Regions from separate parts of the Bacillus sp. 37MA genome, predicted to be linked through region 2. Evidence: riboswitches for the same ligand, from Rfam matches in the RefSeq annotation. Region 2 holds a riboswitch; each other region holds the start of a gene.
The links. A riboswitch is a leader RNA that binds a small molecule or an ion and turns the genes downstream of it on or off. The one in region 2 is predicted to bind S-adenosylmethionine.
Positions count from the first base shown of each region.

Region 1 (7,675 bases), 3.2 Mb from region 2:
TACAATACTTAAAACATAGAGTTTAATATGATCAATCTTAATCGATGACATTATACAAAAACCTATAAGTACTAGTATTTTTTAGTATGTAAGATGAATGACATCATTTTATAGGATGATCGATTATCGATATATAACGACGTTATAGAAGAAATAAACAAGGCTAATAGAATAAGAGGATAACAAAATTTAACACGATTAGAACAAAAGGAGTGATAGCATGTTTTTTGAAATATTGTTTAGCGGTCAATCGTTATGGAATCCCCCCTATTTAATAGGCGTTATTTGTGTAGCTGTACTATATATTATATTAATGAAAGCCTTTACAAAAACGAAAATGTATCAAAAACAACCACTTCTCTTTTTCTTCAGTTTATTTCTATTTTACGTAACTATTGCCAGTCCTTTATCAGCAATGGGGCATCTCTCATTCAGTATGCATATGATTCAGATGAGTATTTTATATTTTATTATCCCTCCTGTTTTTTTGTTAGGGATTCCTGAATCATTATTTCAGAAAGTACGGAAAATTTCACTCGTTAGAGGAATAAGTAAGTTTTTTTTACCACCAATGATATCTTTAATTGTTTTTGCTGTATTATTTTTTATCTATCATTTACCAATTGTTTTAGATGTGATTCTGCAACATTCCTTTCTCCATAATGGCTATATGTTGCTGCTAATAGCGTTATCTTTTAGTATGTGGTGGCCTCTTGCATCCCCAGATCCGAATCAACGCTATTGTAAAGGTCAAAGGAAACGATATGCATTTTTGAACGGGATGATCCTAATGCCTGCTTGTTTACTGTTCATTTTCAGTGCTTTTATAGATGGGGTGAGTAATCCTAATCTTATGCAACTCACATTAGAACTTTGTCTGCCATCTTCATCTTCTGCTCAGGAGCTGTTTCCATCTCCGTTTAATATGAAGTATGATCAACAGTTAGCAGGAATTTTTATGTTAGGAATGCACAAATTTGGATTGAAGATGACCTCTCATTTTGGAAACAAAGTGTTAGACCCTTGGGAGGAAAAAGAATGTTCATGTGTGCTTCCTTCTTTTTATCATCATCGATTTATGAAACATTAAAAGTAAGACGATAGAATGATAGAGATTTTAGTTGGTAAATGAGATAAAATAGGTAAGGTTGATGCTGCCTTTAAAATAGAGATAAATAAAAGCAGGGGAGGGGTACATATGCAAAAAAAATATTGGATGATTATGTTGGCCTTAGTCATAGCTGTGCTTTCTGCGTGCAGCGGAGAAGAAGGAAAAGTGGAGGAATCTGAAGTACCACAGGCGATTGAGGTCCAGCTTGAAGTTCCAGAAACTGTTGAAGTAAATGGGAAAATAGCAATGAAAGCAGTTGTGACACAGGGAAGCGAAAAAGTAGCAGATGCAGATAAAGTGGAGTTTGAAGTGTGGGAAGAAGGAGCAAAAGAAGAAAGCAATATGATTGAAGCGAAAAATAATAATGATGGTACGTATGAAGCGGAAACGACATTTGACCGTGATGGTGTTTTTACAGTGCAAGTGCACGTAACAGCAAGAGGGCTTCACACGATGCCGAAAAAGTCCGTTACGGTTGGAACGGGTGCTGCTCATGATGAAGCTATTCAGGAAGAAAAAGAGCTTCATGAGCATGAACATGGAGAAAGTGAGACAGGCTTTTCTATGCATTTTATGGAGCCTGACGGTGTGGAAGCTGAAAAAGAAACGATTCTAACAGCCCATTTGGAAAATGAAGGAGCTCCATTGGAAAAAGCCCAAGTCCGCTATGAGATTTGGAACAACAGCAATACTGAAAAACATACATGGGCTGATGCGGAAGAAACGAGTCCAGGCGAATATACAGCTGCCTACACATTTACAGAAGCAGGTGCGTTCACCGTGAAAGTTCATGTTGAAAATGACGAAGGACTACATGAACATGAAGAGCATCAAGTGGATGTGAAATAATAAACAACTCAAGTCATACTTGTCATAAAGAAGTGAGTGGTCCATATTTACCTTATTATTGTCAACCCATCATCAGGAAGTGGGAACGCCCGGTCACTTTGGACAAAAGTGGAACGGCACTTAAAAAAGAAGCACGTCCAGTACGATGCACTGATCGGCGGTTCGGAAGCATCGGCACGTGAATTTGTCTGGCAAAAAATGCAGGAAGTTAAAGTAAAAGCCGTAGTGGTCATTGGCGGTGATGGAACAGTCAATGCTATTTTGCAGGATGTTGTCTATACGGATACAGCGATCGCTGTTTTACCAGCAGGTTCAGGAAATGATATCGCCCGCATTTTCGGTTTAACGGATCATCCAGGTCAATTTGTAGATCAGTTGCTTACCGCCCGCAAACGAAAACAGATTGATGTAATGAAAGTGAATACGAGCTATGGATTAACGGTCGCAGGAGCAGGACTTGACGCAGATATTGCGGAGCGTATAAATAGAGCATTTTATAAAAAGTGGTTTAATAAGATAGGGGCCGGTTCATTTACTTATATGATCGGAACGATTTTATCGTCACTGTTATTTAAACCATTTAAAAGCACAATCATGATTGACAATGACAAGTTCGTATCAGATGAAACGTGGCTACTTGCCTGCGGAAACACATCATCTTACGGCGGGGGACTCGTTATTTGTCCGTATGCACACCCGATAGACGGTGTATTAGATGTAACGATGCTTCATACAGTGAAGCGGAGAAATATTCTCTTTCAGCTGTTCCCGGCACTATTGCGTGGTACCCCTGTTTTGAAGCAGGGTGTTACCTATAAAAAAGGGAAAGTCGTGAAAATCGATACTGATAGACCGATTTCCATTATGGTCGATGGGGAACAGATCGGTACAACCCCGGTTCAAGTTACTGTTCATGCAAAAGCACTCCATCTTATTTTAACAACATGAAAGAGACGCTTCGCAATTTGCGAAGCGTCTCTTTTTTAGTTTACTACCTGGAATACGATATGACGGTTCATAACCGGTTTCAGCTTAAAAAGAACATGTGTTTTTATTTCTTTTTTCATTACCGCTGAGACGGCCAAAGTGAGGGGTAATGATTGGATGAATAATGTTGCGCGGTGATCAATGTAGCGGGTAATCTGATCTTTGTAAAACAATTCGCGCTTTGCGATTTTCTCCTCTGTTTCTTTCGTAAGCTGCACAGCAAATTGTGTAACAGAATATTCGACTCCTCCAAAAAATTCAGCTACTGTCATAACACATGACACTCCTTCCTCCAATCCATTTGTCAATACTTATGTATATATCTTAACATAAAATTTACAAAAGATTAATATTTAATTAAAGAAAATTTATAATCTCCATATTTATATGCTGTAAACTTTTGTTTATACATAAAGAATTGAGAAAGATGAGTTTTTTATTCGATATTGTCACAGCTGTTGACAATTTCAAAGTATAACACGTATAAAATAGAGAAAAACCCTGAGCTTGTTCAATCAATTGTTAGTGTCCATGAAAAAGCGATTGACTTTATTAATAGTAACCCGGATGAAACAAAAACGTTAACGATTGCAGATATTAAAGAAACGACGAAACAGGAACTGCCTGTAGATATCGTTGACAGCGCATGGAAACGGATTACGTATACAGCAGATATTAATGAAGAAGTGGTAAAGGAATTTGCTGCATTGATTGACAAACAATTTATACAATAAAAAGGTTGTCATTGAGCTCATTTTCCTGTACATTTAAAAAATAAGACTAATTAAACATACCTTATCAAGAGAAGCGGAGGGACTGGCCCGATGATGCTTCAGCAACCGGCCTCGCAGGGCAAAGGTGCTAAATCCAGCGGACCGACACCGTCCGGGAGATGAGAAGAAGTGTAAAAACAAGCCTTCTTCCATGAAGGCTTGTTTTTTTATGAAAAGGAGCGATAGTGATGACAAATATTGAAACGAAATTAGCGCAAATTGGCAACCGGACAAATAATCCAACAGGTACAATTAATCCGCCTGTTTATTTTTCTACAGCGTACCGTCACGAAGGGATCGGTATGTCAACGGGGTACGATTATGTACGTACTGGCAATCCGACACGTGAAGTCGTTGAAAAAGCGATTGCAGACCTGGAAGGAGCGGATGCAGGTTTTGCTTTTTCATCTGGCATGGCAGCCATTCATACGCTGCTATCTTTATTTGAGCCGGGTGATGAATTTCTCGTTTCAGCTGATCTGTATGGCGGCACATACCGTCTGTTTGAAAAAGGATGGAAAAAGTTCGGCCTGGCATTTACATACGACAGCTTTGAGGATTTGACTAAAACGAAAAAGCACGTTTCAAATAAAACGAAAGCCATTTTCTTAGAAACACCAACGAATCCATTAATGAAGGAAACAGATATTGCTTCAGTTGCTTCTTTTGCAAAAGAACATAACTTAATTTTAATTGTTGATAATACGTTTTATACACCGGTGCTGCAGCGTCCGATCGAGCAAGGGGCTGACATCGTTCTCCATAGCGCGACGAAATATCTAGGCGGTCACAATGATGTACTTGCTGGACTTATCGCAGTAAAAGGAGAAGAGCTCTCGGCAAAAGTATTTGAATTTCAAAATGCGATTGGTGCGGTGCTGTCACCGTTTGATTCCTGGCTGCTTGCCCGCGGGATGAAAACGCTCAGCCTGCGTATGAAGCAGCACACGGAAAATGGGCAAAAAATCGCTGCGTTTTTAGAAACACACGATGATATTTTAGATGTGTTATATCCCGGACAAGGTGGGATGCTTTCATTTCGTTTAAAATCGGAAGAATGGGTCAATACATTTTTGCGAAATATGAAGTTAATTTCATTTGCGGAAAGCCTTGGGGGCGTAGAAAGCTTCATTACGTATCCTGCGACGCAGACACATATGGATATTCCTGAAGATGTACGAATCGCAAATGGTATCTGTAATAAGCTTCTGCGTTTCTCAATCGGTATTGAGCACGTGGAAGATTTGATGGGGGATTTAACGCAAGCATTTGAAAAGATGAAAGGATGATTAGATGAGCGACTATACATTTCAAACAAAATTGCTTCATAACAGCCATAAATTTGATCCGCATACAGGGGCAGTTAGTGTACCGATTCAGCACGCATCAACCTTTCACCAATCCGATTTTGATTCATTTGGCCAGTACGATTACAGCCGGTCTGGAAATCCGACGCGTGAAACACTTGAAGCGGCGATTGCGGAACTAGAAGGAGGCGTACGCGGATTTGCGTTTGCATCCGGCATGGCGGCGATTTCAACCGCGTTTCTTCTATTATCTAAAGGAGATCATGTCGTCGTAACAGAAGACGTATACGGCGGCACATTCCGCATGGTAACAGCGGTATTGACACGATTCGGTATTGAACATACATTCGTTGATATGACGGATCTCGATGCAGTTGCGAAAGCGATTCAGCCAAATACGAAAGTTATTTACATGGAAACACCGTCCAATCCTCTTTTAAAAGTGACCGACATTGAAGGGATCGTCAAACTTGCGAAAGCAAATGACTGTCTAACATTCCTTGATAACACGTTTTTAACGCCTGTATTGCAGCGTCCAATCGAATTCGGAGTCGACCTTGTTTTACACAGTGCAACGAAGTTCTTATCGGGCCATAGCGATGTGTTAGCAGGTCTTGCTGTCGCAAAGGATGAAAACATCGCATCAAAGGTTTATGCGCTTCAAAACTCATTTGGTGCCGTATTAGGAGTACAGGACTGCTGGCTCGTACTGCGTGGATTAAAAACATTGTCTGTCCGGCTAGAACAATCACAAAAAGGTGCGGCTGAAATAGCAAATTATTTAGCTTCGCATCCGCGCGTGAAAAATGTGTATTATCCAGGTCTGGCTGCTCATCCAGGTCATTCTATACATTTCCGCCAGGCATCAGGGGGAGGCGCTGTTTTATCATTTGAACTTGAAAATGAAGACGCTGTTCGTCAGTTTAGCGCCAATGTAAAGATTCCGGTTTTTGCCGTAAGTCTTGGTGCGGTTGAATCAATTTTATCGTATCCGCCAAAAATGTCTCACGCCGCGATGCCGCCAGAAGAACGGAATAAACGTGGCATAACAGACGGTCTTCTTCGTTTGTCAGTAGGTCTTGAATCGCCGGATGATTTAATCCGTGACTTTGACCAAGCATTTCAAACATTAACATAAAAAAAGTGTCACCCGCCTGAGCGGAGTGACACTTTTTTGTGATTAGGCATGACGCATTCTTTTAAGGATGAAGCTTACGATAGCAACGAGAATAACCGCACCGATTAAAGCTGGAATAATCGCCATACCACCAATGTCTGGACCCATATTGCCGAAGAGTGCGCCACCAATCCATGCGCCGATAATACCTGCAATGATATTGCCAATGATTCCACCCGGAATGTCTTTACCTAGAATAAGTCCTGCAAGCCAGCCAATGATTCCACCGACGATTAAGAACATAATAAAGCCCATGATTTTTTCCTCCTAAAAATTTAAATTGTAATACTGTGTTGGTTTATGTATTCCCGCTATCCTAAATAAAAAACCAAAAAAGTCAATGAAAATATATTCTGAATATTTAAAAAAATAAACGGCCAATTAATTATGATATCCATTCGTTGAAAAAAGAAAGTCGATTTCAAGAACGATACATATGTCGAATAATCCCCATACATACGTCAACAAGGCCACTCCTTAATTTTTAGTTACACAAAACATCTGTCTAGTTTATAATTAAATCCGTCGGCTATTGAACTGTTTGAAAAAGACGTAAAAAGTAAAAACACTTACTATATATGTTATCTGAATTGACAGACTATAAATGTGTAAGAATGGAAAGGAAGAAAGAGTATGACATCATTTAAAGAAGACGTATTATCAAGACGGACATTTGCGATTATCTCTCATCCGGATGCTGGGAAAACGACTATGACCGAAAAGCTGCTTTTATTTGGAGGCGCAATTCGAGATGCGGGAACGGTGAAAGGAAAAAAGTCAGGGAAATTTGCGACATCTGACTGGATGGAAATTGAAAAGCAACGTGGTATTTCAGTTACATCATCTGTTATGCAGTTTGCATATAAAGATTTTAATGTCAATATTTTGGATACACCAGGGCATCAAGACTTCAGTGAAGATACGTACCGAACGCTTATGGCTGTAGATAGTGCGGTCATGATTGTCGATGCGGCGAAAGGAATTGAAGCACAGACATTAAAATTATTTAAAGTATGCCGTATGCGAGGCATTCCGATATTCACATTCATTAACAAGCTTGACCGTCAGGGGAAAATGCCGCTTGAACTGTTAGAAGAATTAGAAGAAGTTCTCGGCATTCAGTCGTATCCAATGAACTGGCCGATCGGGATGGGAAAAGAGTTTTTCGGCATTTATGATCGCTATAACAAACGGGTCGAACAGTTCCGGACAGAAGAAGCCGATCGTTTTTTATCGCTTGATGAAGAGGGACATATTGCCGAAGATCATCCGATTAAACAAACATCCCATTATATAGAAGCAATGGACGATATTATGCTGCTTAATGAAGCAGGAAATGATTTTTCACGGGGAAAAATTGATTCCGGTGAATTGTCACCCGTATTTTTCGGCAGCGCCTTGACAAACTTTGGCGTGCAGACGTTTTTAGAAACGTATTTGCAATTTGCGCCGGCGCCACAGCCGCGTACAG
Region 1 covers NZ_KB889752.1:458,291-465,965, forward strand. The annotation lists gene A3M5_RS22095 (cytochrome c oxidase assembly protein) at 221-1,090, shown strand; gene A3M5_RS0102480 (FixH family protein) at 1,199-1,960, shown strand; gene A3M5_RS0102485 (diacylglycerol/lipid kinase family protein) at 1,997-2,908, shown strand; gene A3M5_RS0102490 (hypothetical protein) at 2,944-3,219, opposite strand; gene A3M5_RS0102495 (substrate-binding domain-containing protein) at 3,394-3,681, shown strand; SAM riboswitch class I at 3,740-3,846, shown strand; gene A3M5_RS0102500 (methionine biosynthesis PLP-dependent protein) at 3,909-5,009, shown strand; gene metC (cystathionine beta-lyase) at 5,014-6,165, shown strand; gene A3M5_RS0102510 (GlsB/YeaQ/YmgE family stress response membrane protein) at 6,208-6,459, opposite strand; gene A3M5_RS0102515 (peptide chain release factor 3) at 6,838-7,675, shown strand, end outside.
Region 1: another riboswitch for S-adenosylmethionine. It lies ahead of A3M5_RS0102500 (methionine biosynthesis PLP-dependent protein); the one in region 2 lies ahead of metE (5-methyltetrahydropteroyltriglutamate--homocysteine S-methyltransferase).

Region 2 (7,675 bases):
TCAGAAAGACCGGAAAAAAATTATTTCAGAAAAGCCATTTGATATTGAAGGCTGGACGAAATTTACGTTTCCCGGACGAAAAGGCAAATATTCTGATTTTGAATGGACTTTTGAACATTTTAACGGCACGGATTATAATGCAAAAGAAGACCGGACCGGTATTTTTCGCATTGAAGGCGAGCATAAAAAGTGGAATGAAAATGTCGATGATGAATTTGGCAATTATGACTACTTAATGTTTGCGAACATTGATTATAACCACCCGAAAGTGCGTGAAGAAATGATCCGATGGGGTAAGTGGATGGCTAAAACGCTTAATTGTGACGGCTACCGCTTGGATGCCATTAAACATATTGATTATGAATTTATTGATCAATTTACGAAAGAAGTACAGGATGAGCGAGGCAAGGATTTCTTTTTCGTCGGCGAGTTTTGGGTACCAGAACTGGATGATTGTGAACATATGATTAAAGAAGCAGACGGCCGTATTCATTTGTTTGACGTACCGCTTAAATATAATCTATACGGTGCCTCACAGCAAGGTGCTAAGTATGATTTGCGGGAAATATTCAAGGGAACGATCGTTGAAACCTATCCTCAAAACGCGGTCACATTCGTTGATAACCATGATACGCAGCCGAATGAATCGTTGGAATCCTTTTTAGCCGACTGGTTTAAACAAAGCGCTTATGCACTGACACTGCTTCGTAAAGATGGCTACCCATGTGTATTTTATGGGGATTACTATGGTATTGGCGGCGAGAAACCGATCAAAGGTAAAAAAGAAGCGATCGATCCATTATTATATAGTCGATTACATAAAGCATATGGGGATCAAGAAGACTATTTTGACCATCCAAATACAATCGGCTGGGTGCGGCGCGGCGTTGAAGAAATCGAACGTTCAGGCTGCGCTGTTGTCATTAATAACAGCGAGGAAGGCGGTCAAAAAAGAATGTTTGTCGGTGAAGAACGTGCCGGAGAAAAATGGGTTGATTTCGTGAAAACGCGTGAAGACATTATTGAAATTGATGAAGGTGGCTGGGCAACATTCCCGGTTAATGCAGGCGGCGTTTCTGTCTGGGGACTACCAGAGAAAGATGTCGAATAAAGTTGACACAAAAAAAAGTGCATGATAGAATCTTCGTAATCATTAAAAAGAATATATACTCTTATAAAGAGCGGCGGAGGGACTGGCCCTATGAAGCCCGGCAACCATCAGAAATGAAAGGTGCTAATTCCAGCAAAGCATGATCGCTTTGGGAAATGAGAGGTTTATGATGAAATAAACTTCCTGTTTTCGAGTAGGAAGTTTTTTAATTTAATACAAGCATATGGTGAAATGCAGCAGTTCAGCATTTCTTAAAAGGGAAGTCCGGTGAAAGTCCGGTACGGTCGCGCCACTGTAATGGGGAGTTTTTCATAAAACCACTGTTTCATTTGAAATGGGAAGGAATGAAAAACGCTGAACCAGAGTCAGGAGACCTGCCATATGTACGCACTTTTTATGCTCTACGCGTTATAGAGAGGAGTGGTCGAAAATGATGAATGCCGCGATGTATGATGATCTCAATCCCGGTTGATTTATATTCTGCTCTCTTTCTGTTACAGAAAGAGAGCTTTTTTATGGAAATCACCATAATTTGAGGGAAATCATCTTACAGGAGTGAAGAAAATGAACAGTTATTTAACGTCAGTATCGGGATACCCGCGCATTGGAGAAAAAAGAGAATGGAAACGGTCTATTGAAAAATACTGGTCCGGTGAAACGAAACAAACGGATTTTTTGCAGGAAATGAAAGAACTTCGCCTTGGCTATTTACGCATCCAGAAAGAAAAAGGAATCGACATGATTCCGGTCGGAGACTTTAGTTTTTATGATCATGTCCTTGATACGGCTTCGATGTTTGGCCTTGTACCGGAACGTTTTGAATACGATGGAGGCAGTGTATCGCTTGATCTATATTTTCAAATGGCACGCGGGTCAAAACAAGCTGTAGCTATGGAAATGACCAAATGGTTTAATACAAACTATCACTATATCGTTCCGGAATTAAACAAATGCACGCCATTGCTTGTGCATAATCGTCCGCTTGACCTGTTTTTAGAAGCAAAAAATGAAGCGGGTATTACAGGGAAGCCTGTGGTCATTAGCCCGTTCACATTTGTGAAGCTAGGAAAGGGCTATACGCCAGAAGAATTTGGATCCACTGTTTATGCGCTGCTGCCGCATTATGAAACGGTCATTCGTGAGTTAAGTGAAGCAGGTGCTGATTGGATTCAAATTGACGATCCATCGCTACAATTCACGCTGACAGAAGAAGAAAAAGAAATTGTTACAAATGTATACGATGCTCTTTCAAAAGCGAAAGGAACGAGTCGCCTTCTTATTCAGACGTATTTTGATTCAATCGATGACTACACGTTTGTCACGTCACTTCCAGTTGACGGGTTCGGGCTTGATTTTGTTCATGATCGGGGAGAAAATGCATCAAGCATTGAAGAAAAGGGGTTTCCGGAAGAAAAAGTTCTTTTTGCCGGTGTGATTAACGGACGAAATATTTGGAGAGCGGATGTGCGTGAACAGTGGGAGCTGCTAAAATCACTTACAGCCCATACGAGTGAAGAACGTCTAATCATACAGCCATCATGCAGCCTTTTGCACGTGCCGGTTACGACAGAATCGGAAGCGAAAATGCCTGAATTTCTAAAAGAGGGACTCGCGTTTGCGAACGAAAAGCTGGATGAACTTCAATTATTGCAATCAGCGCTTCGTGAAAAAGAATTGCTGAATTATGTAGCACCTGTTATTCCAGGAAGAGATAGTGTTCACGTTCAAAAAGAAGTGAAGCAAGCGGAACTTGATACAGGAGACAGGTCACGTCCATTTGCTGAACGACAAGTATTACAGCGTGAAAAGTTCCAGCTGCCTTTATTACCGACAACGACGATTGGAAGTTTCCCACAAACAACAGAAGTAAGGAAAAAACGTCAGCAATGGCGTAAAAATGAACTATCAGCAGCTGATTATGCGTCGTTTATCAAACAGGAAATGAAAAAGTGGATTGACATTCAAGAAAAGCTGGATCTCGATGTTCTCGTTCACGGTGAATTTGAACGGACGGACATGGTTGAATTTTTTGGTGAAAAGCTGAAAGGTTTTTATTTTACACAGTTTGCCTGGGTGCAGTCGTACGGCTCGCGTTGTGTAAAGCCGCCGGTTATTTACGGGGATGTTGATTTTATTAATGAGCTGACAGTAAAAGAAACCGTATATGCACAGTCTTTGACAAGCCGTCCTGTAAAAGGAATGCTGACAGGGCCGGTGACGATTTTTAACTGGTCATTCGTTCGTGAAGATGTGCCAAAGGCGACCGTGATGAATCAAATTGCGCTTGCTCTTCGGAAAGAAGTAAAAGCACTTGAAACACAGGGCATCCATATGATTCAAGTGGATGAACCGGCGATCCGAGAAGGGCTTCCGTTGAAAAAACGAAATGAGCAAGAGTATCTTAATTACGCGGTCAAGGCATTTAAGTTATCTGTCTCAACGGTGGAGCCAGACACGCAAATTCACACGCATATGTGCTATTCTGATTTTGAAAAGATCATTGACAGCATTTCTGCGATGGATGCGGACGTTATTTCAATTGAAACGTCAAGAAGCCATGGCGAGTTGATCAGCGCATTTGAAAGCTACCATTATGATAAAGAAATCGGGCTTGGTGTCTATGACATTCACAGTCCGCGGGTGCCGATGAAAGAAGAAATAATTCAAAACATCAGTCGTGCGTTACGCGTACTTGATCCGAAGCAATTTTGGGTCAATCCGGATTGTGGACTGAAGACACGTAAAGAAGAAGAAACAATCGCTGCCTTAAAGGTGATGGTCGAAGCGGCAAAAGAAGTGCGTGAACAAATAAAAGCCAGCGTTTAATGAAAAAGGTTCCTGCATTCGCAGGAACCTTTTAGCCTGCAGACAAAAGCTTCATTTTGAAAGCGATTGTCTGTAGTTTCCTTTTAAGCGGTTAATTTTAAGCCAACGGCAGAGATTAAAATAACGGCAATGCATAGTATTCTTGTCCAATCTCTTGATTCACCAAATAAACACATTCCTAGTACGGCAGAACCAACGGTGCCAATACCTGTCCAAATCGCATAAGCCATTCCCATCGGGATTTCTTTCATTGCATAAGATAACATCAGAAAGCTCAACCCAAAGGAAAGAATCATGTAATAAAGAGCATACTTTTGTTTTTCGCCTAACTTTTTAACATTTAATACTCCTATTACTTCAAAACATCCTGCTGCTACTAATGCTAACCAAGACACTAGGCAACCTCCTCCTGTTTTTTAAATTCTGATGAGTCTTCCCTACTGCTTAACACTTTCAATCCGACAACGCCACCTAGCAGCGTAGCAATAAGCAAAATTTTAACCGGACTAAAAGGTTCTCCAAACACGACCATTTCAACTAAAACGGTACCAGCTGTTCCTATTCCAGCAAAAACTGCATACAGTGTCCCTACTGGTAAACTTCTTGAAGCAATCGTTAGCAAAAAGAAACTAACAGTGATAGTAATAACTGTCATCAACAATTCGAAAGCGTTACTCGAATGCTTTAAACCAGAGACCCACAAAATCTCTAACGCTCCTCCTAAAAAGACAAATAGCCAATTTCGGTTCATCTTATTTCCCCTTTCTTTTAATTAAATTGAATTCATGTTTTCTTAAATAAGGCTTTCCCTATTCAGAATATTCCCCCTTATAAAACTATTACTTTATATATAATGCAAGTTTTGTGCCAAAACCTCCCCCTATAAAACAGTGCTAGATTAATTACAAAAATTCATTTTTGTAATTTTAATTCAATAGTAAAATCGCTATACTAGCCTTAATCGTATTTATAAATAAGGAGATGCAGAAAATGAAGAAAAATTACTCTAGATCATTCTCCTCATTAATATTAGCTAAACAGAAAGCTCAAGCTTTTAAATCAATGCTACTGTCCATTTACGATGAAGTTATGATTACCGACCCTAACGGAATTATTATAGAAAGGGCGGGAGAAGTTAAGGGGTTATGGGAAGCTTATCAAGATAAGATCATCGGCAAAAATCTGTTTGAACTTGAAACAACCACGTTTTTCGGTGAACCTTCGATACAAACCTTATTGAATCAACATAAGACGTCCATTATTCAAACTTCCTGGCATGGAAAAAAAATACTGGTGACAAGTTACCAACTGAATTCTAGTAATACTGGGAATTTAATAATGTGGGGAATCAAAAACATTACAGAAAACAATTCCCTTGATATGGAAGATTCAGAAGGGAAAGACACTGGTCCTATTAAATCAAAAAATCTCTCAACCCCTCTTGTCGTTCACAGTCAAAAAATGTTAGATGTACTCCACATGGCTGAAATGGTTTCCGATGTTCCATCAACCGTCCTTTTACTGGGAGAATCGGGAGTAGGAAAAGAAATGATTGCCAAAGCCATTCATGAGATGGGGCATAGAAGAGCACAGCCATTTATAGCGATTAACTGTGGGGCTATTCCTGAAAATTTATTAGAAAGTGAATTGTTCGGATATGAGGGAGGGGCATTTAGTGGGGCAAGAAAGACCGGAGCTTCCGGCAAGTTTGAACTCGCTAATCACGGGATCCTCTTTCTAGATGAAGTTGCCGAACTGCCTCTCAACCTACAAGTGAAGTTACTGCGGGCTCTCCAGGAAAGAGAAATCACACCGTTAGGAGGCTCCAAGCCAATAAAACTGAACATTCAAGTGATTGCTGCTACTAATAAATCACTTGAAAAAATGGTCGAAAGCGGAGAATTTAGAGAGGATCTTTATTATCGTTTAAATGTGGTTCCTATAGAAATTCCTCCATTAAGAGAGAGAGTGGAGGATATCCCTTATTTAATTTATCATTTCGTTCAAAAATATAATCAATTATATAACAGAAACGTTCAAATCTTGCCTGATGCCATTGAAATCCTTTCTATTTATAATTGGACCGGAAATGTTAGGCATTTGGAGAATGTTATTGAGCGTATTGTTGTTACTAGCAGACATCCCGCAGTAGACGCCATTGCTGTTCAAAAGAGTTTACCAAGGAAGACAGAAACGATAAAAGAGCCACCCGTATTCAAGCACATTATGCCCTTACAAGAGGCGATTGATCTTGTTGAAGAGCAATTAATCAATATGGCGATGGAGCAATATAAATCAGTCAAACTTGCTGCTAAAGTGCTCGAGGTAAGTCAGCCAACAATGAGTAGAAAATATAAAAAAATCCGTGAAAAAATACAGCAGGCAAATCTTTCACCATCTAATAAGAGGAGAATTCTCGAAGAACAATTGGATAAACAATTACGTTCCATAGCAATTGTTACTGCCGCCATTATTCATCCTGAAGAAGTTATCCAATTGGAAAAAAATATTTCTCCTTCAAATCCTGCCTATCAGAAATTACAAAAAAAATTCACAATGATCCGAGAACAAGAGGGAAGCATAGAGTGGATGTACATCTTTAAATTTATAGACAGTAAAAGTATGCTCCATCTTGTAGCCGACGAGGATTTTGTAATAAAACCTGGAGAACTCTATAAAGGACCGCCTGAGATGATGGATGTCGCGTGTGCAGCGATGAAGGGAAAAGTGGGAGTAACACCATTGTATCAAGACATTTACGGAGAATGGAAAACTAGTTTCGCTCCTATATTTGATCAAACTGGAAACGTCATTGCCCTAATCGGATATGAATACAGCAAATCATATGTCAACTCTGAAATTAAAAGATTAGGGAAAACATTAAACATTATCATATAGACACTGATGTTATTTCAATTGAAACGTCAAGAAGCCATGGCGAGTTGATCAGCGCATTTGAAAGCTACCATTATGATAAAGAAATCGGGCTTGGTGTCTATGATATTCACAGCCCGCGGGTGCCGATGAAAGAAGAAATAATTCAAAACATCAGTCGTGCATTACGCGTACTTGATCCGAAGCAATTTTAGGTCAATCCGGATTGTGGACTGAAGACACGTAAAGAAGAAGAAACAATCGCTGCCTTAAAGGTGATGGTCGAAGCGGCAAAAGAAGTGCGTCAACAATTAACTGCCATCGTTTAATGAAAAAAGGTTCCTGCGTCGGCAGGAACCTTTTTCTTATAATTTAAATGAACTTTTCAATGAAACGATGCGGTTAAAGACTGGTTTACTCGGCTCCGAATGTTTCGGGTCTACATTAAAGTAGCCGTGACGGAAAAATTGCAGCTTTTCCTGCGCTTCAATGTTTTCTAGATTCGGCTCAATAAAGCCGTTGATCACTTCAAGCGAATTTGCATTAACATAATCCAAAAACGTTTTGTCTTCTGATTCAGCCATTTCTTCATCGAGAATGAGTGGTTCGTATAAACGGAATTCAGCTGGCAGTGCATGCGAGGCATCTACCCAATGAATCGTGCCTTTCACTTTACGGCCTGTGAAGCCAGATCCGCTTTTCGTATCCGGATCGTATGTGCAGTGAATTTCTGTTACATGGCCATCTGCATCTTTAATGACGTCTTCACATTTAACAAAATAAGCATGCTTTAAGCGAACTTCATTGCCAGGGAAGAGACGGAAATATTTTTTCGGTGGCTCTTCCATAAAGTCTTCCTGCTCA
Region 2 covers NZ_KB889752.1:3,642,991-3,650,665, forward strand. The annotation lists gene A3M5_RS0120065 (alpha-amylase) at 1-1,111, shown strand, start outside; SAM riboswitch class I at 1,170-1,273, shown strand; cobalamin riboswitch at 1,319-1,507, shown strand; gene metE (5-methyltetrahydropteroyltriglutamate--homocysteine S-methyltransferase) at 1,676-3,937, shown strand; gene A3M5_RS0120075 (DMT family transporter) at 4,021-4,332, opposite strand; gene A3M5_RS0120080 (DMT family transporter) at 4,332-4,688, opposite strand; gene A3M5_RS23360 (sigma-54 interaction domain-containing protein) at 4,928-6,835, shown strand; partial or broken gene A3M5_RS24955 (5-methyltetrahydropteroyltriglutamate--homocysteine S-methyltransferase) at 6,832-7,140, shown strand; gene A3M5_RS0120095 (glutamine--tRNA ligase/YqeY domain fusion protein) at 7,177-7,675, opposite strand, start outside.

Region 3 (7,675 bases), 1.3 Mb from region 2:
CACGTTGGCGGCTTAAGCGGTGAGATGCCTTTTTGATAAAAATGGATTAAACTGAGAAACAACTTTTTCACTTTGTCTCACGCGTTTCTTCCTGCTTTTCGCTAGCAGGTGGATCGATCGTATGTTTATGATCATAGCCTTTATTAATTGTCAGAACCGATAAGACAAGTATAATGAGAACGATAATGACGGAAATAATGATAATAGTTGTCAAAAAAACACCCCCCTTTACTTCTCTAGTTTATCACGATTATGTTTACTTTTGAACAGAGAGGGAAGTAATATAATATCAAGATTAATTACATATTTGGAGGTATTTTTTTTTATGGCAAAGAAATTAACAAGCAGCGTAAACAAGCAAATTGCAAACTGGACTATTTTATACACGAAGCTTCACAATTATCACTGGTATGTAAAAGGACATCAATTCTTTACACTGCATGCAAAGTTTGAAGAGCTTTACACTGAAGCAAGCCTTCACATTGATGAGCTGGCTGAACGCCTTCTTGCTCTTGACGGTAAGCCGATTGCGACACTTAGAGAATCACTTGATAAGGCAACGGTAAAAGAAGCGGAAGGAAAAGAGTCGGCGGAAGAAATGGTGAAATCGATTATCGATGACTTTTCAACCATGACAGCTGAATTGAAAGAAGCGATGGGTCTTGCCGATGAAGTAGGCGATGAAACAACAGGTGATATGCTTCTTGCTATTCATCAAAGCCTTGAGCAGCATATTTGGATGCTTAAATCATTTCTCGGAAAATAAGACAAAAATCGAGCCTACTCAAGGCTCGATTTTTGTTAGGTTTCTTCCTTCTTTTGTATGTATTAATGAAACTGGCTGTTTTTCCGTACAGGTATTTGATCCTGATTAAACTTTTCTTTCAAGCCTTCGTGCAAATAAACACGGAACAGCCAGGCCAGTTCTTCTTGTGGCATATCTTGAATGACTTTCAAAATATCCGCTTCAGACATTTCACCAAGTACCGTCAGCGTAATCATATCAAGATCATCTTCCGTCCCCTGCAGCCTTCCTCGGTACAATTCGAACAGCTCATCCACGAAATTCATCCCTGTCCCTCCTTAAATAGAATATATATATAGTTATACATGAAAACGCTATCATATTCCAACTTTTTTCAGTGGATGAAAAAAGTTTTAACGGGCATTCTACGGGAAAAGGAGGGATTCATATGGAAAAACAGGCCTATTATATACAGATGGCAAACGGTGAAATTCAGTCAAGATCGGATGTTTCACCATGGAACTTTCGTATTTTTGCAAATGAAAAAGAAATTCAAGGTTTACGTGAATTGTTTAACGAAATGAATGGAGCAGATTCTCGCACGTTCTGGCGGGCACATGTACCGTATATTCCGTATCATATGGACAAAGACAATGATCAATACGATAACAGAATGATGGAGGTGTATGATAAATTGTACGAACTCGGTGACGAGGATGCTCGTACACATATAAAAAAGCTGCGTAATGAAGTATAATAGAGTGATATGAAGCAGAGATGAGGGGTCATGGGTGCATACTTTTATAGACAAAAATGGATTTTCTGTAAATATGACATTTGAGCGCGGTGCTTTCAGGGAGTCACCGACGCATGTCTTTGTTATTTGTCGGTATATGGAGGGGTGGCTGTTAACGAAACATCGGAAGCGTGGTCTTGAATTTCCAGGTGGAAAAAAGGAACAAGATGAAACGTTGGAAGAGGCAGCGCGTCGGGAAATATGGGAAGAAACTGGTGCCCATGTTGCCGAATTGCACTTTATAGGTGAGTATTGTGTACACGTTCCAGAAAAACCGTTTCTAAAAGCGGTTTTTTTTGCACGTGTAACGGATATAGAAAAGAAAGAGGATTATTTGGAAACGGATGGTCCATACAATGAAACGGGCGATTTATTACACGTGCGTTTCCAAGAATCTTATTCATTTTTAATGAAAGACGATGTAATTGCCTGCTCGTTTCATGAGCTGGAAAGGAAAGGACTTTTATGATAGAGCGTACGCCTTATCCATCGCCAAATCCACATGTACGTCTGTATACAGTCGTATATAAATCAGGTGGACTACGCGTCAAAGGGTTTCTAGCGGAGCCTTTGGACGACGAACAGCATGATGGTCTCTTGTACTTGCGCGGTGGCATCAAAAGTGTTGGTATGGTGCGTCCGGCCCGTATTGCGGAGTTTGCAGCGGAAGGATTTATTGTCTTCGCACCATTTTACCGAGGCAACCGTGGTGGTGAAGGAAATGAAGATTTTGCCGGGGAGGATCGGGAAGATGCATTTTCTGGGTTTGACTTGTTACAAGACAATGAACGTGTAAGAAATGGACGTGTTCACGTATTCGGGTTTTCAAGAGGAGGGGTTATGGCGATATTAACGGCCATTTACAGGCCAGTTTCATCACTAGTGACATGGGGCGGCGTATCAGATATGATCCTCACCTATAAAGAACGAAGCGATATGCGTAGGATGATGAAACGTGTCATAGGCGGCAGTCCGAATAAAGTACCTGAGCAATATGATTGGCGTACGCCGTTAAACGAAGCAGCGATGATAACAGCTCCTGTGTTCATTATTCACGGGAGGCTTGATGACAACGTATCCGTAGAACATGCATATCGTCTTGAGAAAAAGTTGGATAAGGCAGATATATTATATTTTAACGAGTATGATCATTACATACCACCTGCTGTAAATCGCAAAATTGTCGGGAAAATTGCAGTATGGATGAAAGAAAAAGGGAAGGGGAATGTATGATGGGCATGCCAATGGAATTAAACACAATGATTGTCACGAAAGGAAATGAAACGAGAGAAGAAGAAAACAGATTTGTATTAACAAAGAACGGCTACCGTCTGTATCCAATAGGCATTCCGATTGCCGTATACAAAGTGAAAGACAGTGAGCAAAGCGGGATAGCAATTATTGAAAAAGTGGAGTGGCAAAATGATACGACAACCATTACGTATACACTTGTATCATTAAAATCAACGAATTAATATGAAAACCCTCCTGACGAACAGGAGGGTTTTCATATTTACATTTTAGGTCCGCCAAGTACTTCGATGTCAGAAGGAACACCGGTGAATTTTTTGAAATTAGCACGGAATTTAGCAGAAAGTTCCTGTGCTTTGACCATGAACGCTTCCTGATCAGCCCATGATTTACGTGGAATTAATACATCATCAGGCACGCCTGGTACTTGAACTGGAATATTGAGACCGAATACTTTTGTTGTGTATGTTTCAACGTTATTTAGTTCTCCTTCAAGTGCTGCTTGAATCATCGCACGTGTGTATGAAAGCTTCATACGTTGTCCTGTCCCGTATTCGCCGGCTGTCCAGCCTGTGTTCACAAGGAATACCTGCACGTTATGCTCGTCAATTTTTTTGCCAAGCATTTCTGCGTACACGGTTGCAGGAAGCGGAAGGAACGGTGAGCCAAAGCATGTTGAGAATGTAGCTTCCGGGCTTGTAATGCCGCGTTCTGTACCGGCAAGTTTTGATGTGTATCCACTCAAGAAATGGTACATAGCCTGCTCTTTTGATAACTTGCTGATTGGAGGCAAAACGCCGAATGCATCAGCTGTTAAAAAGATAATTGTATGTGGGTGACCCGCGATGCTTGGATCAATAATATTCTCAATTGATTGAATCGGGTAAGCCGCACGCGTATTTTCAGTTAACGAGTTATCAGCGTAATCTGGAATGCGTGTATCATGATCAAGGATAACGTTTTCGAGAACAGAGCCGAAACGGATCGCATCGTAAATTTGCGGTTCTTTTTCACGTGTCAAGCCAATTGTTTTTGCATAGCAGCCACCTTCAATATTGAACACACCGTTTGCAGACCAGCCATGCTCATCATCCCCAATCAAGCGTCGGTTCGGGTCAGCAGAAAGCGTCGTTTTGCCTGTGCCGGAAAGACCAAAGAACAGGGCGACATCACCTTCGTAGCCGACATTTGCCGAGCAGTGCATGGACAATACGTTGTTTTCTGGCAAAAGGTAGTTCATCACGGAGAAGATCGATTTTTTCATTTCTCCAGCATATTCTGTTCCACCGATTAACACGACGCGTTGTTCAAATGAAATAATGATGAACGTTTCAGAATTAGTGCCATCCACAAGAGGATCAGCCTGGAACGTCGGAGCAGATAAAACCGTGAATCCCGCTTCATGCGAGCGGAGCTCTTCTTCTGTCGGACGGATGAACAATTGGTGAGCAAACAGGTTGTGCCACGCGTATTCATTGATGACCTGAATGGGCAGGCGATGTTTATGATCTGCACCGGCAAAGCCATTGAAAACGAACAGTTCATCTTTTTCTTTTAAATGGCGTAGGACTTTATCGTACAAGTTATTAAACTTTTCTTCAGAGATCGGTTGGTTCGAGCCCCAATCGATTTTATCCTTTACGGCCGCTTCTTTGACGGTAAATTTGTCTTTTGGAGAGCGTCCTGTATATTTGCCTGTTTCGGCGCAAACCGCACCGGATGCGGTTAAAATACCTTCAGCGCGTTTGAGTACCTTTTCTACGAGTACAGGTACAGAAGGCTGTTGTAATACATTTGAGCCTTTCAGCAGCTCGACGATTTCGCTGGAAACAGTTAGAGAGTTCATATTTGTACAACCATCCTTTTCGAAATTTTTATATGTGTTGTGATTAAGATGAAATTAGTATAACACATTAATATTAATAATCTATACTAATTAAAGAGATTTTTATATTTTAATGAATTTTTTTGGTTTTTGGGGTTTAATCAGTGTACTATATTAATAAGAAAGGGTGATATTGGATCATATAAAGTTTCTCTTCCGTCCGATTCAATGGGAATTTACTGACCGTTCATCTGCGACAAATGATGCTGCACATATAACTTATCTTTTTTTCTAAGGAAAATCGGTTGACATGATGAATGATCTTTCGTAACATTGACACTTGAACGGATACTCTTATCCTGAGCCGGTGGAGGGACAGGCCCTGTGAAACCCAGCAACCTGCCGTATAAAACGCGGAAAAGGTGCTAAACCTGAGCAAGGATCAACCTTGGACGATAAGAGTGAAAGGCCCGAGTAAAAACAACCTTTCCTCTCTCTATGCCGGGAGAGTTTTTTTATTTTCCGGATCATCGGGGGAATATGAGTACCGTACCCATACTGATTTAAAGGAGGAATTTTTTCATGACAAAACAGCGTCGCCTGTTTACATCAGAATCTGTAACAGAAGGACATCCGGATAAAATCTGTGATCAAATTTCCGATGCGATACTTGATGCGATTCTTGACAAAGACCCGAATGCCCGAGTAGCAGCGGAAACATCTGTCACAACGGGGCTCGTACTCGTTGCCGGGGAAATTACCACTTCATCTTATGTGGATATTCCAAAAATCGTTCGTGAAACGATAAAAGAAATTGGGTATGTACGTGCAAAATATGGATTTGACTACGAAACAGCTGGTGTATTGACATCGATTGATGAACAGTCACCCGATATTGCAGCCGGTGTAAACGTAGCACTCGAAGCACGTGAAGGCCAGATGACGGATAAAGAAATCGACGAAATCGGTGCCGGTGACCAAGGCTTAATGTTCGGTTACGCATGCAATGAAACAGCGGAATTAATGCCGCTGCCCATTTCACTCGCACATAAACTTGCACGTCGTCTGACACAGGTACGTAAAGATGAAGTGCTTGAATACCTTCGTCCGGATGGTAAAACGCAAGTAACGGTTGAATACGATGAACATGGTCAGCCGGTTCGTGTGGATACAATCGTTATTTCAACTCAACATCATCCAGAAATTACACTTGAGCAAATTCAAAAAGAAGTTCGCGAACATGTCATTAATGAAGTCGTACCGGCTGAATTGATCGACAGTGAAACGAAATTTTTCATTAACCCGACAGGCCGCTTTGTGATCGGCGGACCACAGGGGGATGCAGGTTTAACAGGCCGCAAAATCATCGTTGATACGTATGGCGGATATGCTCGTCATGGCGGTGGGGCATTCTCTGGTAAAGATCCGACGAAAGTAGACCGTTCTGCGGCCTATGCAGCTCGTTACGTGGCAAAAAATATTGTGGCTGGGGGTCTTGCGGATAAATGTGAAGTTCAGCTTGCATACGCAATCGGTGTAGCACAGCCGGTATCGATTGCTGTTGACACATTTGAAACAGGTACAGTGTCAGAAGAAGTTCTTGTTGACCTAATTCGCAAAAACTTCGACCTTCGTCCAGCAGGAATTATTAACATGCTTGATCTGCGCCGTCCTATTTATCGTCAAACAGCGGCATACGGCCACTTTGGGCGTACGGACGTGGATCTTCCATGGGAACGTACGGACAAAGCTGAGCTTTTGAAATCAGAAGCAAAATAATAAAAAGCTGCCTGAAAGTTATTTGACTTTCAGGCAGTCTTTTTTTTATGATGGTATGCTTTTATGACAGCTGATGGGATCTACCAATAAATGATCGGATCACAGGTTAAAAACGCAACGTTCATTTCCATACTTTTGTTAGCATATCTTGTACATCATTTTTGAATGGATTTATAATATTGTCCTTTTTCCGCATACTCGCGGACGATTCGTTCCATATCTTTCCGGTCCTCTTCAGTAACATCGCGAATGACTTTAGCGGGACGCCCGAATGCCATTGTGTTCGGTGGGATGATTTTGCCAGGCGGAACGAGGCTGCCGGCACCAATGAACGCACCTTCACCAATTTCAGCATTATCTAAAATGATGGACCCCATGCCGATGAGTGCACCTTTTCTAATTTTGCAGCTATGTAAAAGAACTTGGTGGCCGATCGTCACATGATCTTCTAATACGAGCGGGTTGTTTGGACTTTGATGCAGGACGGAATTGTCTTGAACGTTGACTCGATTTCCAATAACAGTTGGGGCGACGTCGCCGCGAATCACGGTATTGTACCAAATGGTAGATTCCTCTCCGATGCTCACATCACCGGTAATTGTGACATGATCTGCAATAAAAGCAGACTCTGCAATCTCTGGTTCTTTGTCTTTATAAGGATAAATCATCTATGAAACTCCTTTCTTTTTTTATATGTACCGTTTTATTTTATCGAAAGCCAAAAGATTTGTATAATAGAAAAAACGATTGCCGTTTGTGAAGGAGAGAGCAACTATGTGGAAATGGGAGTGTGAAGGGCGACCAAAAGGTGTGATCGTCATCGTGCACGGTGCACTTGAACATCACGGACGTTACGGCTGGCTTATTGAAATGTGGCGGCAGAATGGGTTTAATGTCGTTATGGGCGACCTGCCAGGACAAGGAATGACATCACGTGCCAAGCGTGGTCATATTTCGTCCTTTACTGAATATACAAATGAAATTTCTGACTGGGTCAATGCAGCCTATCAGTTTGATGTGCCGGTTTTTTTACTCGGTCACAGCATGGGCGGACTGATTGTTACTCGTTATTTGCAGGAACAGAAGCCTGAACTTGCGGGTGTCATTTTATCATCACCACTATTTAAAATGAAACACGTGCCGCCAAAGCATTTAAACATGATGTCACACGGGCTTAATACTATGACGCCATCGCTAAAATTTGACTCGGGTATTACCGTCGATATGTCGACGCGGAATGAAGAGGTGCGGGCGTTCGACATGGAAGATACAATGTTTG
Region 3 covers NZ_KB889752.1:2,334,293-2,341,967, reverse strand. The annotation lists gene yidD (membrane protein insertion efficiency factor YidD) at 1-71, opposite strand, end outside; gene ytzI (YtzI protein) at 68-214, opposite strand; gene A3M5_RS0112950 (Dps family protein) at 326-766, shown strand; gene A3M5_RS0112945 (DUF6154 family protein) at 829-1,071, opposite strand; gene A3M5_RS0112940 (hypothetical protein) at 1,194-1,502, shown strand; gene ytkD (RNA deprotection pyrophosphohydrolase) at 1,537-2,010, shown strand; gene A3M5_RS0112930 (alpha/beta hydrolase family protein) at 2,007-2,774, shown strand; gene A3M5_RS0112925 (DUF2584 domain-containing protein) at 2,774-3,016, shown strand; gene pckA (phosphoenolpyruvate carboxykinase (ATP)) at 3,055-4,638, opposite strand; SAM riboswitch class I at 4,969-5,079, shown strand; gene metK (methionine adenosyltransferase) at 5,200-6,396, shown strand; gene A3M5_RS0112910 (gamma carbonic anhydrase) at 6,552-7,064, opposite strand; gene A3M5_RS0112905 (alpha/beta hydrolase) at 7,171-7,675, shown strand, end outside.
Region 3: another riboswitch for S-adenosylmethionine. It lies ahead of metK (methionine adenosyltransferase); the one in region 2 lies ahead of metE (5-methyltetrahydropteroyltriglutamate--homocysteine S-methyltransferase).

Region 4 (7,675 bases), 1.2 Mb from region 2:
CAACAGTTAAATCCATAAAGACGGTTAATAAAAACGTGACGACTAATACGAGTGAATCTTCTGTTCTCGTTTTGACTAAATGAATAAAAACGTGCCGCTCACTCATATTCCAGGCTACGATCATTAAAATAGGTGCCATGCTTGCTAATGGAATTTTTGATGCGTATGGTGCGAAAAGCAATAAAATGATTAAAACAACGAGTCCGTGCACAATACCGGACACGGGTGAAACAGCCCCATTTTTAATATTGGTTGCTGTTCTCGCAATGGCGCCTGTCGCCGGGATACCGCCGAACAAAGACGTCACCATGTTGGCAATGCCTTGTCCAACCAATTCCCTGTTGCTGTTGTGTTTGCTATTTGTCATCCTATCTGCCACGACAGCCGATAAAAGCGACTCAATGGCGCCGAGGATCGCAATGACAAAAGCAGGTCGAATCATTTGCTGCATCTTTTCAAACGTGATCTCTGGCATATGAAATCGGGGAAGTGTGCCGGAAATGTTGCCATATGTCGAACCGATAGTAGCCACTTCACCTGGATATAGAAACGTGGCCAGCAATGTGGAAAAAACAAGGGCAATGAGTGGTCCCGGTATTTTCGGAAATACCTTTGGTGTATAAATGACGGTTAGTAAACAAATAACAGCTGTTAGGATGCTATATCCGTTCACAGTATGAATATTTAGTACGGCTTCTTTCATATTATCAATGAACGCCTCGTGTTTTTCGACGCCAGTCAAACCGAGAAAATTCGGAATTTGCCCGGTGAAGATAATAATGGCGATCCCAGATGTGAAGCCGATTGTGACCGGACGTGGGATAAAGGTAATGAGCGCGCCTAATTTAAAGAGCCCCATTAAGAATAAAAGAATCCCAGCTAAAAAACCGGCAATTAATAAATTTTCAAACCCGTATGTCATGACGATGCTGAATAAAATAGGGATAAAGGCACCAGTCGGTCCGCCAATTTGAAAGCGGGAGCCGCCGAACAATGAAATAAGGATGCCGGCGACGATGGTCGTATAAATGCCGTATTCAGGATTCACACCTGATGCAATCGCAAACGCCATCCCTAAAGGAATAGCAATAATCCCGACAACGAGCCCTGATAAAAGGTCTTTTTGAAATGTTTGTAGTGAGTACGGTTTATATCTGCCGGTAAAAAACCATTGACGCATATGAATCACCCTCTTAATATCTATATATTTGATTATTTGAATATATATAAGGTATGCTTCTTTTTTTAGATTGTCAAAGGGTTTTTGCAAAAGTTGTCGAATTTCATTCAGTTGAGGTGAAAAATATGAAATTTTATTGGTATCCGAAATGCGGAACGTGTCGCAATGCGAAAAAGTGGCTTGATGAGAAAGGTGTTACGTACGAAGCGATTCATATTGTCGAAGCACCGCCTTCAAAAGAAGAGTTGAAACGGGCATATGAAAAAAGCGGACTACCACTGAAGAAATTTTTCAATACAAGCGGGCAAAAATACCGTGAGCTTGGATTGAAGGATAAAGTAACCTCTGCATCTGATGACGAACTACTCCATATTCTTGCGTCAGACGGTATGCTGATCAAACGTCCACTCGCGATTGGCGATGAAACGGTAACGGTTGGTTTTAAAGAAGATGAATATAATGCGAAGTGGCAATGATGATCTTGCATTCTGTCTGATGAATCAGTAAAGTGTAGAGTATACTTATTTTAATCTGGAGGTATAAACAAATGAATGTGCCTAAAGAGCTGCGTTATTCTGAAGAACATGAATGGGTGAAACAAGAAGAGGGGAACGTGCGCATCGGCATTACTGATTTTGCGCAATCTGAACTAGGTGATATTGTATTTGTTGAGCTGCCAGCTGTTGGTGATGAAATTAAGGTTGACGAGCCGTTCGGAAGCGTAGAATCCGTTAAAACAGTTTCAGAGTTGTACGCACCGATCAGCGGAAAAGTTATTGAAATCAACGAAGAACTTGAAGACAGTCCTGAGTTCGTAAATGAATCTGCTTACGATAAAGCATGGATGATTTTAATTGAGCCGTCTGATGCGTCACAAATTGACAAATTGATGACAGCAGCGCAGTACGAAGAAAGAGTAAAAGAAGAGTAATTGCCGGGCCGGTCCATTGCCGGTCTTTTTTACTTTGCTTTTTTCCCGGAAACGAGTGAAAATAGAGTTAACAACGTGCAGCGGGGTGATGGTGATGATTCTGGAAAAAGCAATTATCGTCGAAGGGTTATCCGATCGTAAACGAGTGGCTGAAATTGTGAAAGAACCGGTAGACATCATTTGTACGAATGGGACGATTGGCATATCGCGTCTAGATGAACTTGTAGATGAATTGTTCGAGCGGGATGTGTACATTTTAGTCGATGCAGATGCATCGGGTGAAAAGCTGCGCCGTCAGTTTAAACGTGAGTTGCCTCATGCCCGTCATCTCTATATTGACCGTAGATATAAAGAAGTCGCCTCTGTCCCTCATCGCGATCTTGCGTCTGTTTTAATGGCGGCGAATATCGATGTACGCGGGGAGTTTTTAGAGAAAGAAGGATTGCCATAACAATGAAAACAGTTCAATCAATTTACGATTTTTTAGCCGCCCCCAAAGCGGCTTTATATGTGTACACGCCGATGTGCGGCACATGCCAAGTAGCCGGCAGAATGCTTGATATTGTTGAAGCGATGAACATTGATTTGCCGCTTGAGCGGATTGATTTAAATTATCATGAAGACATTGCCCGCGAATTTGCGATTGAAAGCGTTCCTTGTTTACTTTTAATGTCAGAAGGAAAACTTAAAAAGAAAATTTACGCTTTTCAGTCAGTTCCCTATATATATGAAGAAATAATGTCTCATTTTCAAATAGGATAAAAATGTAAAAAATATACATTTTTGCTGTTGACATAACTGTCATTCCGGTGGTAGAATCCATTCATATTCATAATAACTCTTATCAAGAGAGGCTGAGGGATGTGCCCGATGAAGCCCGGCAACCATCTTTTTTAGAAAAGGTGCCAAATCACACAAAGCAATGTGCTTCGAGAGATGAGAGAAAGGGAACTTTACGCACTGCCTTTCTGTTATTATCCGCAGACAGGCTTTTTTTGTGAAAAGGAGTTAACAACATGATTTTAATTGAACAGGTAAAGAAAATATTTCAAACAAAAAATGGCCCCGTTACGGCCGTTGACGATATAAATCTTTCCATTTTAGAAGGCGAGATTTTCGGTATGATCGGCTATAGCGGCGCAGGTAAAAGTACGCTTATCCGCATGTTGAACGGCCTTGAGGCACCGACGGAAGGATCTGTAACCGTTGCAGGGCGGACGGTATCAAAAATTAAAGGCGGCGAATTACGGAAAGCGCGCCAAGAAATCGGTATGATTTTTCAACACTTCAATTTACTTTGGTCTCGCACAGTGCGCGAAAATATTGCGTTTCCGCTTGAAATTGCGGGCGTGTCAAAAGCGGAACGGGACAAACGTGTGAATGAATTGATCGAGCTTGTCGGTCTTGATGGACGCGGGGACTCCTATCCTTCGCAATTGTCAGGCGGCCAGAAGCAGCGTGTAGGTATCGCTCGGGCACTCGCAAATAACCCGAAAGTATTATTATGTGATGAAGCAACATCGGCGCTTGACCCACAGACGACGGATTCCATCTTAGAATTACTCGTCGATATTAATGAACGCCTCGGGCTGACAATCGTGCTTATTACACATGAAATGCACGTTATCCGCAAAATTTGTCATCGTGTTGCGGTAATGGAAGCAGGTAAAATCGTTGAAATGGGCCCGGTGCTTGATGTATTCCGCCGCCCTGAACAGTTAATTACAAAACGATTTGTCCAGCAGGTGACGGAGCCGGAAGAGTCGAAAGAAACAGTCCGTCATTTAGTAGAGGCACACCCAGATGGAAAAATTGTTAAATTGACGTTCGTCGGTGTATCGACTGAACAGCCGGTCATTACAGAAATTATTCGACGCTTTGATGTCGCGGTCAACATTTTGCAAGGGAAAATTTCACAGACGCAAAATGGTGCATACGGAACATTGTTCGTCCATTTAACCGGTAATGCTTCTGAAGTCGACAAAGCAGTGGCGTTTTTAGATGCGCAGCAAGTAGATTCGGAGGTTATTATGTATGATTGAACAATGGTTTCCAAATGTAGACTGGGACAAAATGTGGGAAGCGACACTTCAGACGCTTTATATGACGAGCATTTCTGTCGTTATCACATTCGTTCTCGGCCTTTTGCTCGGCTTATTGCTCTTTTTAACATCGAAAGGACAGCTGTGGGAAAATAAAGCGGTCTATGGCATCACGGCGGTTATTGTCAATGTCTTCCGCTCAATTCCATTTATCATTTTAATCGTCCTGCTCATTCCGTTTACGAAAGCGATTATCGGCACGATTATCGGTGAAAATGCGGCGTTGCCGGCACTTATTATCGGAGCGGCCCCATTTTATGCACGCATGGTTGAAATTGCGCTGCGTGAAATTGATAAAGGTGTGATTGAAGCGGCAAGAGCAATGGGGGCATCCACAAGTACGATTATTCGAAAAGTGCTCATCCCAGAATCGTTGCCAGCACTCGTTTCAGGACTCACCGTCACAGCGATTGCCCTTGTGGGTTACACAGCGATGGCGGGTGTCATTGGGGCAGGAGGACTAGGAAATCTCGCCTTTTTAGACGGATTCCAGCGTAGCCGTAATGATGTGACACTGATGGCGACAATCGTTATACTCATTATTGTGTTTATCATTCAGTTTATCGGGGACACGTTCACACGAAAACTGGATAAACGATAAGATAAAATATTTTCAGGAGGAATGACATGATGAAAAAATGGCTTCTCGGGTTTTTAACAGCCGCGATCGTGCTTGCTTTGGCAGCATGCGGAGGTGGGGAAGAATCAACAGATAAAGAAAAAGCAGATTCTGGTACATCAGAAGAGGACAAAACAATTGTTGTAGCGGCAAGTCCCGTACCTCATGCAGTTATTTTAGAAGAGGCAAAAGCTGCATTAAAGGAAAAAGGATATACACTTGAAGTAGAAACATTTCAAGACTACGTTTTGCCGAATAAAGTGTTAGATGAAGGAGAAGTGGATGCGAACTACTTCCAACACGTTCCTTACCTTGAAGTTCAAAAAAAAGAACATGGCTATGATTTTGTGAACGCTGGGGGTATCCATGTTGAACCTATTGGCGTTTATTCTAAAAAATACAAAAGTTTAAAAGAACTTCCAGATGGAGCGAAAATTATTTTAAGTTCATCTGTTGCGGATCATGGACGTGTTTTGGCTCTTTTTGAAGAAGCAGGATTAATTACATTGAAAGACGGTGTGGTGAAAGAATCAGCGACACTCGATGATATTGCTGAAAACAAAAAGAATTTGAAATTCGACTATGATTATGAACCTGCTTTGCTTCCACAAATTTATAATAACGATGAAGGTGATGCCGTCATGATTAACTCAAACTATGCGGTAGATGCCGGCTTGAACCCACTCGAAGATGCAATTGCTCTTGAAGGAAAAGACTCACCATACGCAAATATTATCGCTGTACGTGCCGGCGATGAAGACAAAGAAAAAATTAAAGCACTTGTTGATGTTCTTCACTCTCAAGAAATTGAAGACTTTATGTTGGAAGAGTGGGGCGGGGCATTCGTACCGGTCAACAAATAAAACGTTAGAAACGTCTGGCTGCGAGCCAGGCGTTTTTTATGCTAAATTTTCAAATAATTGCGAATTCAAGAGGATATCGTTTATATTTTGCGAATGAGGAAATATAGAAGAGTATGCTGGACCTCACAACATGTGAGAGAGACTGAGCCGGGCTCACGGCTTTTGCGTGTCTTACCTGCACACTGTTATTATAAATACCGGAGGAACATTTGGTGCGGAGTGGAATTACTCTAAGCTAGATCACTTTTTGCTCATAATAAATGAGCGGAGCATGCCTCCAAAAAAAACGAAAAGGATTGATTCCCCATTAGTAACTCACTGAATATGAAGTACACAGAAGGCATGGAAAAAGCAATGCATGCATCCCACGGCGTAGGCTACGCGGTGTACAGTCAGAAGCATGAAGTGAGAATTGACGTCGAGCAGCAGCGTGAAGAAGAATATCTTACAAGCAGACGCATCGTTGCCGATTTTAACAGCAAACTTACCAATCACTTATCATAACCAAATGGAGAGAAGCCGGTGTAAAAAGCCGGTTTTTTTCAATTTATTTGAGAATACTAATTATAAGCAATATCAACTGTTGAATATAAATGCGATTTGTTATAAGATTGTAATGAGAATAAATTGAGAATAGAAACAATCGGTTATTAAAGCCGATGAATACGGAGGGTAAATCATGTCACAATCAACGTTAACAGTTAAAGATCTTCACGTCTCAATTGACGGGAAAGAAATTTTAAAAGGTGTGAACCTAGAAATTAAAGGCGGAGAATTCCACGCGGTTATGGGACCGAATGGAACGGGTAAATCTACTCTTTCTTCTGCGATTATGGGTCATCCTAAATATGAAGTTACACAAGGAACGATTACGCTAGACGGTGAAGACGTTCTTGAGATGGAAGTAGATGAGCGCGCACGTGCGGGTCTATTCCTAGGCATGCAATACCCGAGCGAAATTACAGGAGTAACGAATGCCGAATTCCTTCGCTCAGCTGTGAATGCGCGACGCGAAGAAGGCGATGAAATTTCATTGATGAAATTTATTCGTCAGATGGATAGCAACATGGATGTGCTTGAAATGGATCAAGATATGGCACAGCGTTATTTAAACGAAGGTTTCTCTGGCGGTGAGAAAAAGCGCAATGAAATTCTTCAATTGATGACAATTAAACCGAAAATCGCGATTCTCGATGAAATTGACTCCGGTCTTGATATCGATGCTTTGAAAGTTGTTTCAAAAGGGATTAACCAAATGCGCGATGAGAGCTTTGGCTGCCTGATTATTACTCATTACCAGCGTCTGCTTGATTACATCACGCCTGACCATGTTCATGTTATGATGCAAGGCCGTGTCGTCAAGTCCGGTGGACCGGAACTGGCGCAGCGCCTCGAAGCAGAAGGATATGACTGGATTAAACAGGAACTTGGCATCGAAGACGAAACGGTACAGTAATCGGAAGGGGCAGGAGGATAATTATGACTGAAACAAAATGGTTGGTTGATGAGTCGGTAATCCGCGACTTTTCAGCTGCAAACAACGAACCTGAATGGCTGTTAAATGTTCGTCTTGATGCATTTAACAAAGCGGAAGAATTGCCGCTTCCAAAGCCGGATAAAACGAAAATCGATAAATGGAATTTCACACAATTTGGGACCCACAATGTGAATAGTACGCCGTACGCATCGATTGCGGATCTTCCTGAAAAGGCAAAAGTAGTTGTCGGCGAGGATAACACGGTGCAAAACGTATACGTTCAACGAAATGGTGTGCCGTCTATTTTAAATATATCAGCTGAATTGAAAGAAGCAGGCGTTATTTTTACGGATTTTGAGACCGCAGTGAAAGAACATAGCGACCTCGTTCAAAAGTATTTTATGACGCAAGTGGTTAAAGCAGACGAGCATAAATTGACGGCTCTTCATGCAGCGCTTGTGAACGGCGGCGTCTTTTTATATGTACCGAAAAACGTGGAAATT
Region 4 covers NZ_KB889752.1:2,446,051-2,453,725, reverse strand. The annotation lists gene A3M5_RS0113695 (SulP family inorganic anion transporter) at 1-1,180, opposite strand, end outside; gene A3M5_RS0113690 (arsenate reductase family protein) at 1,306-1,656, shown strand; gene gcvH (glycine cleavage system protein GcvH) at 1,728-2,111, shown strand; gene A3M5_RS0113680 (hypothetical protein) at 2,206-2,562, shown strand; gene A3M5_RS0113675 (thioredoxin family protein) at 2,565-2,873, shown strand; SAM riboswitch class I at 2,950-3,054, shown strand; gene A3M5_RS0113670 (methionine ABC transporter ATP-binding protein) at 3,128-4,153, shown strand; gene A3M5_RS0113665 (methionine ABC transporter permease) at 4,146-4,814, shown strand; gene A3M5_RS0113660 (MetQ/NlpA family ABC transporter substrate-binding protein) at 4,844-5,695, shown strand; gene A3M5_RS0113655 (YuzK family famiily protein) at 6,020-6,199, shown strand; gene sufC (Fe-S cluster assembly ATPase SufC) at 6,375-7,151, shown strand; gene sufD (Fe-S cluster assembly protein SufD) at 7,172-7,675, shown strand, end outside.
Region 4: another riboswitch for S-adenosylmethionine. It lies ahead of A3M5_RS0113670 (methionine ABC transporter ATP-binding protein); the one in region 2 lies ahead of metE (5-methyltetrahydropteroyltriglutamate--homocysteine S-methyltransferase).